DNA from 3 places in the Vibrio iocasae genome. Region 1 is predicted to be linked to each of the others. Evidence: riboswitches for the same ligand, from Rfam matches in the RefSeq annotation. Region 1 holds a riboswitch; each other region holds the start of a gene.

Region 1 (3,276 bases):
TGGTGCCAACTCGCTTGATCCATAATGACAACAGAGTGCTTACCTGTTGGTGTGGCATGTGAGATAAGCCGAAGTTGTTCCTTCATTGCCTCCATATTACTAACAGGCACAACAATGGCTTCCGCATCACCAGTGGTAACGCATACGGCTCCAAACAAGTATGCATATTCAAATTGCTGCTGTTGTACCGCCCTCGGACGAGTGCCCTTGGGAGCCCATATTCGGGTTGTCGTGTTGCGCTGACCAAACCTGGCCTCATCCTGGAACCATATCTGAACATCTTTTAGTGCGACATGCCCGGGGATCTTAAGGATCGTTTCTATTGGGAATTTTTTTAAAAGTTTCTTGGGCTTCTATTGATTGCTTAGGATGCTTGGAGCGAGTCGTAATCCAACTCAAGCCAATATCGTGTAGCAGGCGATATATCCCTGACTGTTGATAGGTAATACCAAAATTGCTTTCTATAAAGAGGCCGATCTCCCTTGCCTGAAGGCGGCCCCCATCAGCATTAACAGCGTGTTCGGTGACATACTCTTTGAGCTGTTGCCTTTGCTCTTCGGTTAAGCGGTGAGGCCTCCCTGAATGACGCTTTTCTTGCAGTCCTTCAAGGCCGTGATCGAGATAGGCCTTAACCCATTTGTTAACGCTAACTCTGCTGACTTTGAGGAACTGAGCGATCTCTGTACGGCTTTTACCATCAACAAAGTGGGAAACAGCAAGGTAACGTATTCTAAGCCGAGCGTTAGATGTGGAGTTGATAAGGCTGGGGAAATCGTGCTTCATGAGGGCTCCTTTAAGAGCCTTCATTAGATCACAAAATTAATGGAATTGGTATAAATTGCCAGCCAGATCTGAGAGTCTTTGCCATTTTGCTATTTCTTCAAATCGCACATTTTTAGCATAAGATAAAGACTCCCTTGGATTCTACCAAAATTGGCCCTCTACAGTCACTTAGGGCTGTTTAACACAATATGCCAATATTATATCACTTAAACCTTAGAATGGCCTTGTAGATCGTCCCATGAAAGATTCTGAGTTAATGTTTTCTATTCCGAAGTTTATTTACATCAGTGGCAATAAGACAAATACAGCCTATTAGTCCTAATAAAAGTTACTCCTGTAACATTTAAAATCTTTAAAGTTATTAAGTCTATGTTCCTAATTTTGTATTGGTAAAAGGAGGTTGTTAGCGTAAAATTTCGGCACTTTAAGATTTAGGTTTATGTTATGAGTCAATTTGCTACTTTAGGCTTTATCGCTCTTGGCGGAGCATTTGGTGCCTGTTCCCGTTATTTGGTTTCTGAGCTATGCATCGTTTTACTAGGGCGGGGCTTTCCTTACGGTACCTTGGTCGTTAACGTTGTTGGTTCATGCATCATGGGTATTTTGATAGCCGCTTTTGAAAAAGAGTTGCTAGCAGTAGCACCATGGAGGCAGATTATCGGCCTTGGGTTTCTGGGAGCTCTAACAACCTTTTCGACTTTTTCTATGGATAACGTTCTGCTTCTTCAGCAAGGAGCCTTTTTTAAGATGGGCTTAAATGTTTTGCTTAACGTTGTATTAAGTATATCTGCTGCCTGGGTAGGCTTCCAATTGCTAATGAAAAGTTAATCTTTTCCACATCGTTTAACAGGTCAGCTTGGTTTCTCCAGACTGATTTTATATACTGATTTTACTTGTCGGAGTGCCATTAGGCTGAGACCGTTAATTCGGGATCCGTTGAACCTGATCGGGTTAATACCTGCGAAGGGAACAAGAGAGATATAACAGATCTATTCTGAACCCATATCAATCTGTCGATACAGCAAAGAATTTTAGCTTTTTGCTGTCTCTCGACACCTCTTGTAGCATCTTTCCGGCAAGCATTTTATCAAGCAATAACGCAAGGAAAATGCATGTCGAGTCGCAAACAATCAAGGCTTATAGCCAGAAACTTTATCGATACGCTATCGGTTCAGTCATACCCCAACTCAACCAAAATCTATGTAGAAGGCAGCAAGAGTAGTATTCGAGTGCCTATGAGGCAGATAAGCCTGGATGAAAGTTTGGTTGGGGGAACTAAAGAAGCGCCAGTATTTGAGCCGAATGAACCTGTTCATGTGTACGATACATCGGGTATGTATACAGATCCTACCCATAAAGTAGACCTTCATAAAGGTTTACCAAAATTAAGAGAAGGTTGGATTTTAGAGCGAAGTGATACCGAAGTACTAAACGCAGTAAGTTCTGTTTACACCCAGGAGCGCTTAGACGATGAGTCATTAACAGAGCTTCGTTATGGCAATTTACCTTCAATTAGAAAGGCAAGACTTGGTAAAAATGTAACGCAGCTTCACTATGCCCGGCAAGGAATCATAACACCTGAAATGGAGTTTATAGCCATAAGGGAAAACATGAGACGTGCTGAATACCGTGATAAAGCTCTGATAGCTCAGCATCAGGGTAGAAGTTTTGGTGCAAACTTACCTAAAGAAATAACAGCTGAATTTGTACGAAGTGAAGTTGCTGAAGGGCGAGCAATTATACCTTCTAACATCAATCACCCCGAGACCGAACCAATGATAATCGGGCGGAACTTTCTGGTAAAGGTGAACGCTAATATTGGTAACTCTTCAGTGACATCCTCTATAGAAGAAGAGGTTGAGAAGCTGGTTTGGGCTACTCGTTGGGGTGCAGACACGGTAATGGATCTATCGACAGGTAGAAACATTCATGAAACTCGGGAGTGGATTCTTAGGAATAGCCCAGTTCCAATAGGTACAGTTCCTATGTATCAGGCATTAGAAAAGGTTAACGGCATTGCTGAAAACCTGACATGGGAAGTCATGCGAGACACACTAATAGAGCAAGCAGAGCAGGGGGTGGATTACTTCACCATTCATGCCGGTCTCAGGCTTCACCATATTCCAATGACCGCAAAACGTGTTACCGGAATTGTTTCCCGAGGTGGTGCCATAATATCAAAATGGTGTCTGGCGCATCATCAAGAGAGCTTTTTGTATACGCGATTTAGAGAGATATGCGAGATTTGTGCTCAGTATGATGTAGCTCTTTCACTTGGAGATGGGCTACGCCCGGGTTCTATTGCAGATGCAAACGACGAAGCTCAGTTTGCTGAACTTCGTACTCTCGGAGAGCTGACATCTATTGCATGGGAATATGATGTCCAGGTAATAATTGAAGGGCCTGGACATGTTCCGATGCATATGATCAAAGAGAATATGGAAGAGCAACTAGAACATTGTCATGAGGCTCCATTTTATACCCTTGGGCCTC
Region 2 (3,276 bases), 910 kb from region 1:
CCCTGTGGGAGTGTTCCTCAATCCGTCGTAACAGCAGGTCGTTACAGGGAAGAAGATAATGAGTGCAGCCATCACCACTTTGGAGGCAATGCCGTATCCAAGCCACAGCATCAGTATCGGTGCAATGGCAAATGTAGGAATGGCCTGACTGGCAATCAGAATGGGTAATAACCAGCGCTTCACAGGATCAAATAGCAGCATCTGTAGGGCGAATAGCAAACCCATACTTAAACCCAGAAACAGCCCTAGAAAGATCTCCTGAGCTGTTACCCAGGTGTGGCTAAGTAGGACGTCATAGCGTTCTATCAGCTTAATAAATACCGATTGTGGACCCGGAAGAATAAAAGGAGGAAGCTTAAAAACAGCGACAATAAGCTGCCAGATTCCCAGAAGTATCGCTACAGTGATTAGTATTTTGATATAGGGCTGAACAGAATGCTTCTTTGTTTCTTCGTTCTTTAGATATGAAGATGCAGAGGTAAGTAAATCAGACATAGTCCACCTCCAACTGAGCAATAATCTCTTGTTGCAAAACGGCTAGCTCCCCATCCAACTGGCGAGGAATGGCCTGTTCTGGTGGCATTAAGCTCAGGGCTTTAGCTGGCGTGCCTTGCAATATATAGATTTGCTCACCAAGCCTAAGCGCTTCTTGTGGATCATGCGTAATCAGTACAACGGTTTTATCTTTCAGCAGTTCAGCTGCCAGATTTTGTAGCTTATGGCGAGTGACCGCATCCAGAGCAGAGAAAGGCTCATCCATCAGAACGATAGGTTTGTCCTGCATCAGTGTTCTTGCAAGTGCTACACGCTGGCGCATACCACCAGAAAGTTGGTGTGGCAGGTTTTTTTCATAACCATTCAGCCCAACTTTATGCAGCAAATCTAAAGCCTGCTGCTTTGTTTTATCAGATAGCTTCTGACCAGCGAACTTAAAGCTGAAGCAGACATTCTCTATAACCGTTAACCACGGCATCAGAAGATCTTGCTGAGCCATGTAGGCAACATTAATTTTGATGTCCTTTTCAAGCACTCCGCATAGAGAGCCTTGCCAATGAACAGAGTCATCAAGCAAACCCGCAAGATAGCGAAGCAGAGAGGTTTTTCCACAACCGCTACGACCAAGGATGCAGGTCCACTTCTGGTAGGGCAGGGTCATATTGAGGTTTGATACCACAGGCCATTCACTATCAAGATAGCGAATGCTGCCGTTGATAACCTGAAGCCCTGCTTCTTTAGACATACTGATGCCCTGCAAAGAAGTGATGAACTGGACCGTGACCCTGGCCAATATCAAGTTCATCCGCCTGTTTCAGCGCTTCAGTAATATATTTCTTTGCATGCTGGACAGCAGTTTCTAGTGATTCTCCCTGCGCAAGATAGCTAGCAGTAGCGGAAGAGAGAGTACAGCCTGTTCCGTGCGTGTTATTGGTAGCAACACGAGCAGTAGAAAGGCGCAGAACAGTATCTTTAAGTATCAGAAGGTCGGTACTTTGCGCCTCGCTCTCAAGGTGTCCACCTTTAAGTAATACAGAACCAGCCCCCAGATCGCGAAGCTGAGAGACCAGTTTGTCCATCTGTTGTTCAGAAGCTGGGACATCGGTACCCAGTAGAGCTGCTGCTTCGGGAAGGTTAGGGGTAATCACGTCGGCAAGAGGAATGAGTTCTGACTTTAGGGTATCAATTGCGGAGTGTTCCAGCAGAAGGTCACCGCTGGTGGCTACCATAACCGGATCAACCACCAGATGCTTTGGCTGGTATTGACGAATCTTGTTGGCAACGGCTTTGATGACGCTGGAATCACTGAGCATACCAACTTTTACAGCTACGACATTCAGGTCAGTAAACACCGCATCCAACTGCTGCTCGACAAATTCAGGTGTGACGGGAAAGATACTTGTTACACCTTGAGTGTTTTGGGCCGTTAGGGCAGTAAGCACTGAGCAGGCATAGCTTCCCGTCGCAGAGATTGCTTTGATATCCGCCTGAATGCCCGCACCTCCACCACTATCAGAACCGGCAATGGTGAGTACTATTGGTGTTGTTTTGGTTTGAGTAGATGCCATTCTAATGTCCCTTTTGTCTGACAAAGGAACAGTAATGGCCTAAGAATAGATGTGCAGAAAATGAGAATTTTGCTGCTTAGGCAAGACACTAGTTCCCTACGTCAGTGTTAACTGAATCAGGTTCAACGGGTCCCGCATAAGCGGTCTCAGCACAGGGCTCCCCGACTAATCATTAAATTTGTTTATCTTCAGAGAAGATGTAGCGGTAGTGTAACAAAATGCATTGTTTGTGCAATAACTTAGAGAGCTTTGTGGTTTAGGAGCAAACAAACATCAGGTAGTCCCTACGTAAAACCGCTGTAAACACATCCCTGTGCGCTCCGAGTTTTTCATCCATGAAAAACAGGTTTTACTCCGGGAATACCAGATATTTGCTCCAAATTCATTACACATAAAGAAAAGGCCAGCTCATGATATGAACTGGCCTTAAACAAACAATGGTAATTTTTCAGGAGTTACCAGCCTTTAACTACACCACCGTTAAAGATTTCAGAAGCTGCTTTGTACACTTCTTCAGTCTGGTACGCTTTAACAAAGTTCTGAACGTTTTCTGCGTTTACGTTGTCTTCACGAGCAACAATCAGGTTCACGTATGGAGACTCTTTATCTTCAACAAAGATACCGTCTTTCTGTGGAGTCAGGCCAATGCTGCTAGCGTAAGTCGTGTTGATGATTGAAAGCGCAACATCATCAAGAGAACGAGGAAGCTGTGCTGCGTCTAGCTCTACGATAGTGATGTTTTTCGGGTTTGCAGTGATATCACGGACAGTGCCTTGCAGACCAACACCTTCACGAAGAGTTAGCAGGCCTTGCTGCTCAAGAAGAAGCAGTGAACGACCAAGGTTTGTTGGATCGTTTGGTACTGCGATACGAGAACCTTCAGCAATTTCGTCTACAGATTTAACCTGCTTTGAGTAACCTGCAATTGGGTATACAAACGTGTTACCAGCGATAGTTAGCTTGTAGCCACGGTCAGCAACTTGTTGATCAAGGTATGGCTTGTGCTGGAATGCGTTGATATCAACAGAACCATCGTCAGTTGCTGCGTTTGGCGTTACGTAATCAGTGAAAGTAACCAGCTCTACATCCAGGCCGTATTTTTCTTTCGCAATTTTAGCTGCTACTTCTGCAACCTGTGCTTCGGCACCTGCCATTACACCAACTTTTACTTTGCTTGTGTCTGCTTCTTTCTCACCACAACCTGAAAGGACTA
Region 3 (3,276 bases), 380 kb from region 1:
ATCGGGCCGCATAAGGGAGATTAAAGAACACATGCGCAAGTAAAATGCCCCCCAGACCATAAATAGAAAAAGGCAGCTTGGCATCAAACCACTGAAACCAATCAGCTAATAGTCCGCTATTTCCGTAGATAGCGACAATGCCAAACACCCCTACTAACACTGGAAGAACCAAGGTAGATGCAAACAGCCTGAGCAGCATGTTCTTACCGGGGAAATTTCGTCGAAAAATAGCATGAGCAACAGGAATGGCAAACAACACGCTCAGTAAAGTAGAAAGCGTGGCCTGATAGAAGCTAAAACGGGTGACATGTCGGTAATAAGAGTCAGAAAAAATCTGACTCAGATTTAATGATGGAGCATAGGTGATAAGAGCCGACAATGCAGAAAACACAAAAGCCAGAATGATAAGACCAACAATCAGGCCCGTTTTAGGTGCTTTCTGCATCTTGTTATTTCTACTCTACCGCAGCAGTCTGCCACTCACGAATCCATGCTTTACGGTTTTCAGCCACTTTTTCAGGCGCAAATTCTAAAGATTTAACTGGTACGTTTAATGATTCAAAACCTTCAGGCTGAGCAACATTGGTTACTGGGTACATCCAGTTTCCGGTAGGAATAACAGACTGGAACTCTTCACTCAGAATAAAGCTCATAAACTGGTCGGCCAGCGCTTCATTTTTTGAGCCTTTCACCTTAGCAGCAACTTCTACCTGCATATAATGGCCTTCAGAAAAATTCGCTGACGCATATTTGTTATCACCCTCTGCAATCATGTGATACGCAGGAGAAGTGGTATAAGACAGAACCAAATCAGACTCTCCCTCAAGGAACATTGAGTAAGCTTCAGACCAACCTTTTGTAACCGTCACTTTCTTTTTGTCTAGTTGCTTCCAGGCCTGTTTAACATCGTCACCATAAACAGACTTCATCCATAACATCAAACCTTGTCCTGGTGTTGACGTACGAGGGTCCTGGTAGATAACCGTAAGATCATCTCGCTCTTCCACCAGCTCTTTCAAACTTGTTGGCGGATTTTGAAGTTTTTCTTTGTTGTAGATAAAGGCAAAGTAACCGTAATCGAATGGTACAAATGTTGTATCAGCCCAACCGTTTGGTAGGTTTACTACTTTGGTATCGACGATATGCTCAGTCAGCAAACCACTCTTCTTTGCTTCTGCCATCAAATTGGTGTCGAGTCCAAGAATGATATCTGCTTTGCTGCTCGAACCTTCAAGGCGAAGGCGGTTGAGTATTGATACACCATCATCCAAAGCGACAAACTCTAGGTTGCATCCACACTTATCTTCGAATGCTTTTTCGATTTTTGGCCCTGGGCCCCAATCAGCCGCAAACGAGTCATATGTATAAACGGTAAGTGTGTTGTCAGCCGCTAAAGCTGAAAATGACATGGCTAAAGCCAAAGCAGAAATAGTGTATTTCACCGAGCGCTCTCCTTTATGAGCGGCACAGGATAAAGCGGAAAACTTGATAGGATTCATGCTCAATTCCTACGCCAGTATTATCTGGTTCAGGTCTACGGGTAATTTTCTCAGCCTCACTTATATATTTCGCTTAGCACCCCGTTGAGTACAACTTATGTGTTGATAGCAACACATAAGAGTTTCGAATTGTAATCTGATTTCAATCAATCCACCAGAGAGTGATGTCACCAAATGTTTACAACCTTTGGTCATATCCCCATCTAGGCACTAATCCTTGCTCGATGTTTAGATGATCCAGAATTCTCGCGACCATAAAGTCCACTAAGTCTTCAATAGATTCTGGCTGGTGATAAAAACCAGGGGCTGCTGGCATGATAGTGACCCCCATCTGGGATAGCTTATGCATGTTTTCCAGATGCAAGGTAGAAAATGGGGTCTCTCTTACTACCAGAAGCAATTGCCCGCGTTCCTTCATAACAACGTCAGCAGCGCGCTCAATCAGGTTGTCCGACATACCATGCGCAATTGCCGCAACACTTCCGGTTGAACATGGACATACAACCATTTGTTTAGGTGCAGCACTACCGGATGCGACGGGTGAAAACCAGTCCTCTTTACCACATACCTGCAATAAGTCAGGTTCACAACCTAGATAATCGACCAAAGTCTGTTTCATTTTGTCAGGACTTGCTGGCAACTTAAGGTCATGCTCTGTTGCAAGCACAACACGAGCAGCAGAAGAAACTAACAGAAATACCTTATACTCAGCTTTGATAAGACATTCGAGTAAGCGAAGCCCGTATGGAGCGCCAGATGCACCAGTAAATGCAAGGGTAATGGACTTATCATGGTGGCTCATTATTTTTCCTTAAGCTTGCCTAGCAACTTACCGTGAATACCTTCAAATCCACCATTACTCATAACCAAAATCTGGTCACCCGGCTTTGATTCTTCGACAATTTTCTCAACCAATACATTGATATCGTCACTCACGTATGAAGGTTGTGAACAATGTCCGGCAACCTCTTTGACATCCCATTTTATGTTGTCTGGTTGGTATAGGTATACAGAGTCTGCTTTCACCAGAGAGTTTGCTAATGTCTCCTTGTGAACACCCATCTTCATAGTCGCTGATCTTGGTTCAAGGACGGCAATGATTTTCTTATCTTCAACCTTATTACGTAACCCACCTAGAGTGAGATCAATCGCTGTGGGATGGTGAGCAAAATCGTCGTAAACAGCAACCTCGTTAACCTCACCTTTTAGCTCTAATCTGCGTTTAGTGTTGATAAACTTACCCAAAGCTTCACAGGCTAAGTCAGGTGTAACACCGACGTGTCTTGCTGCGGCTATTGCCATTAAAGCGTTGCTTACATTGTGATCGCCAACCAGGTTCCACTGAACCTGTCCAACTAGCTCTCCTTTAAAGTACACTTCGAAATGACTGCCATCTTTCTGAATCTTTTTCGTATCCCAATCCTGCTCTGGGCCAGAGAACTCAAGTTCACTCCAGCACCCCATATCTAGCACTTCCTGAAGCGCGGTTTCCGACTTAGGAGCAAAAATCCGACCATTACCGGGAACAGTTCTTACCAAGTGGTGAAACTGTTTTTTAATTGCAGCAAGATCATCAAAAATGTCTGCGTGGTCGAACTCAAGGTTGTTCATCACCAAAGTCCTTGGGTGGTAGTGGACAAACTTAGAACGCTTATCAAAGAAGGCACTGTCGTACTCATCCGCCTCTACAACAAAAAACATACTATCGCCAAGGCGAGCCGATACACCAAAGTTACCCAACACGCCACCAACCAAAAAGCCCGGTGCGTATCCGCAA

What was found. Region 1 has a riboswitch for thiamine pyrophosphate ahead of thiC (phosphomethylpyrimidine synthase ThiC). Riboswitches for the same ligand answer to the same signal wherever they lie in the genome.
Region 2: linked by a shared signal. The riboswitch ahead of thiD (bifunctional hydroxymethylpyrimidine kinase/phosphomethylpyrimidine kinase) and the one ahead of thiC (phosphomethylpyrimidine synthase ThiC) in region 1 are both predicted to bind thiamine pyrophosphate.
Region 3: linked by a shared signal. The riboswitch ahead of thiB (thiamine ABC transporter substrate binding subunit) and the one ahead of thiC (phosphomethylpyrimidine synthase ThiC) in region 1 are both predicted to bind thiamine pyrophosphate.

The regions. Positions count from the first base shown of each region.
Region 1 covers NZ_CP145311.1:3,598,212-3,601,487, reverse strand. The annotation lists one part of gene SNR28_RS26440 (IS630 family transposase) at 1-330, opposite strand, end outside; one part of gene SNR28_RS26440 (IS630 family transposase) at 329-783, opposite strand; gene crcB (fluoride efflux transporter CrcB) at 1,228-1,611, shown strand; TPP riboswitch at 1,671-1,769, shown strand; gene thiC (phosphomethylpyrimidine synthase ThiC) at 1,896-3,276, shown strand, end outside.
Region 2 covers NZ_CP145311.1:823,191-826,466, forward strand. The annotation lists gene SNR28_RS13410 (ABC transporter permease) at 1-495, opposite strand, end outside; gene SNR28_RS13415 (ABC transporter ATP-binding protein) at 488-1,240, opposite strand; gene thiD (bifunctional hydroxymethylpyrimidine kinase/phosphomethylpyrimidine kinase) at 1,233-2,063, opposite strand; TPP riboswitch at 2,140-2,237, opposite strand; gene metQ (methionine ABC transporter substrate-binding lipoprotein MetQ) at 2,519-3,276, opposite strand, start outside.
Region 3 covers NZ_CP145311.1:287,725-291,000, reverse strand. The annotation lists gene thiP (thiamine/thiamine pyrophosphate ABC transporter permease ThiP) at 1-445, opposite strand, end outside; gene thiB (thiamine ABC transporter substrate binding subunit) at 456-1,409, opposite strand; TPP riboswitch at 1,489-1,593, opposite strand; gene SNR28_RS10930 (flavin prenyltransferase UbiX) at 1,678-2,301, opposite strand; gene mpl (UDP-N-acetylmuramate:L-alanyl-gamma-D-glutamyl-meso-diaminopimelate ligase) at 2,301-3,276, opposite strand, start outside.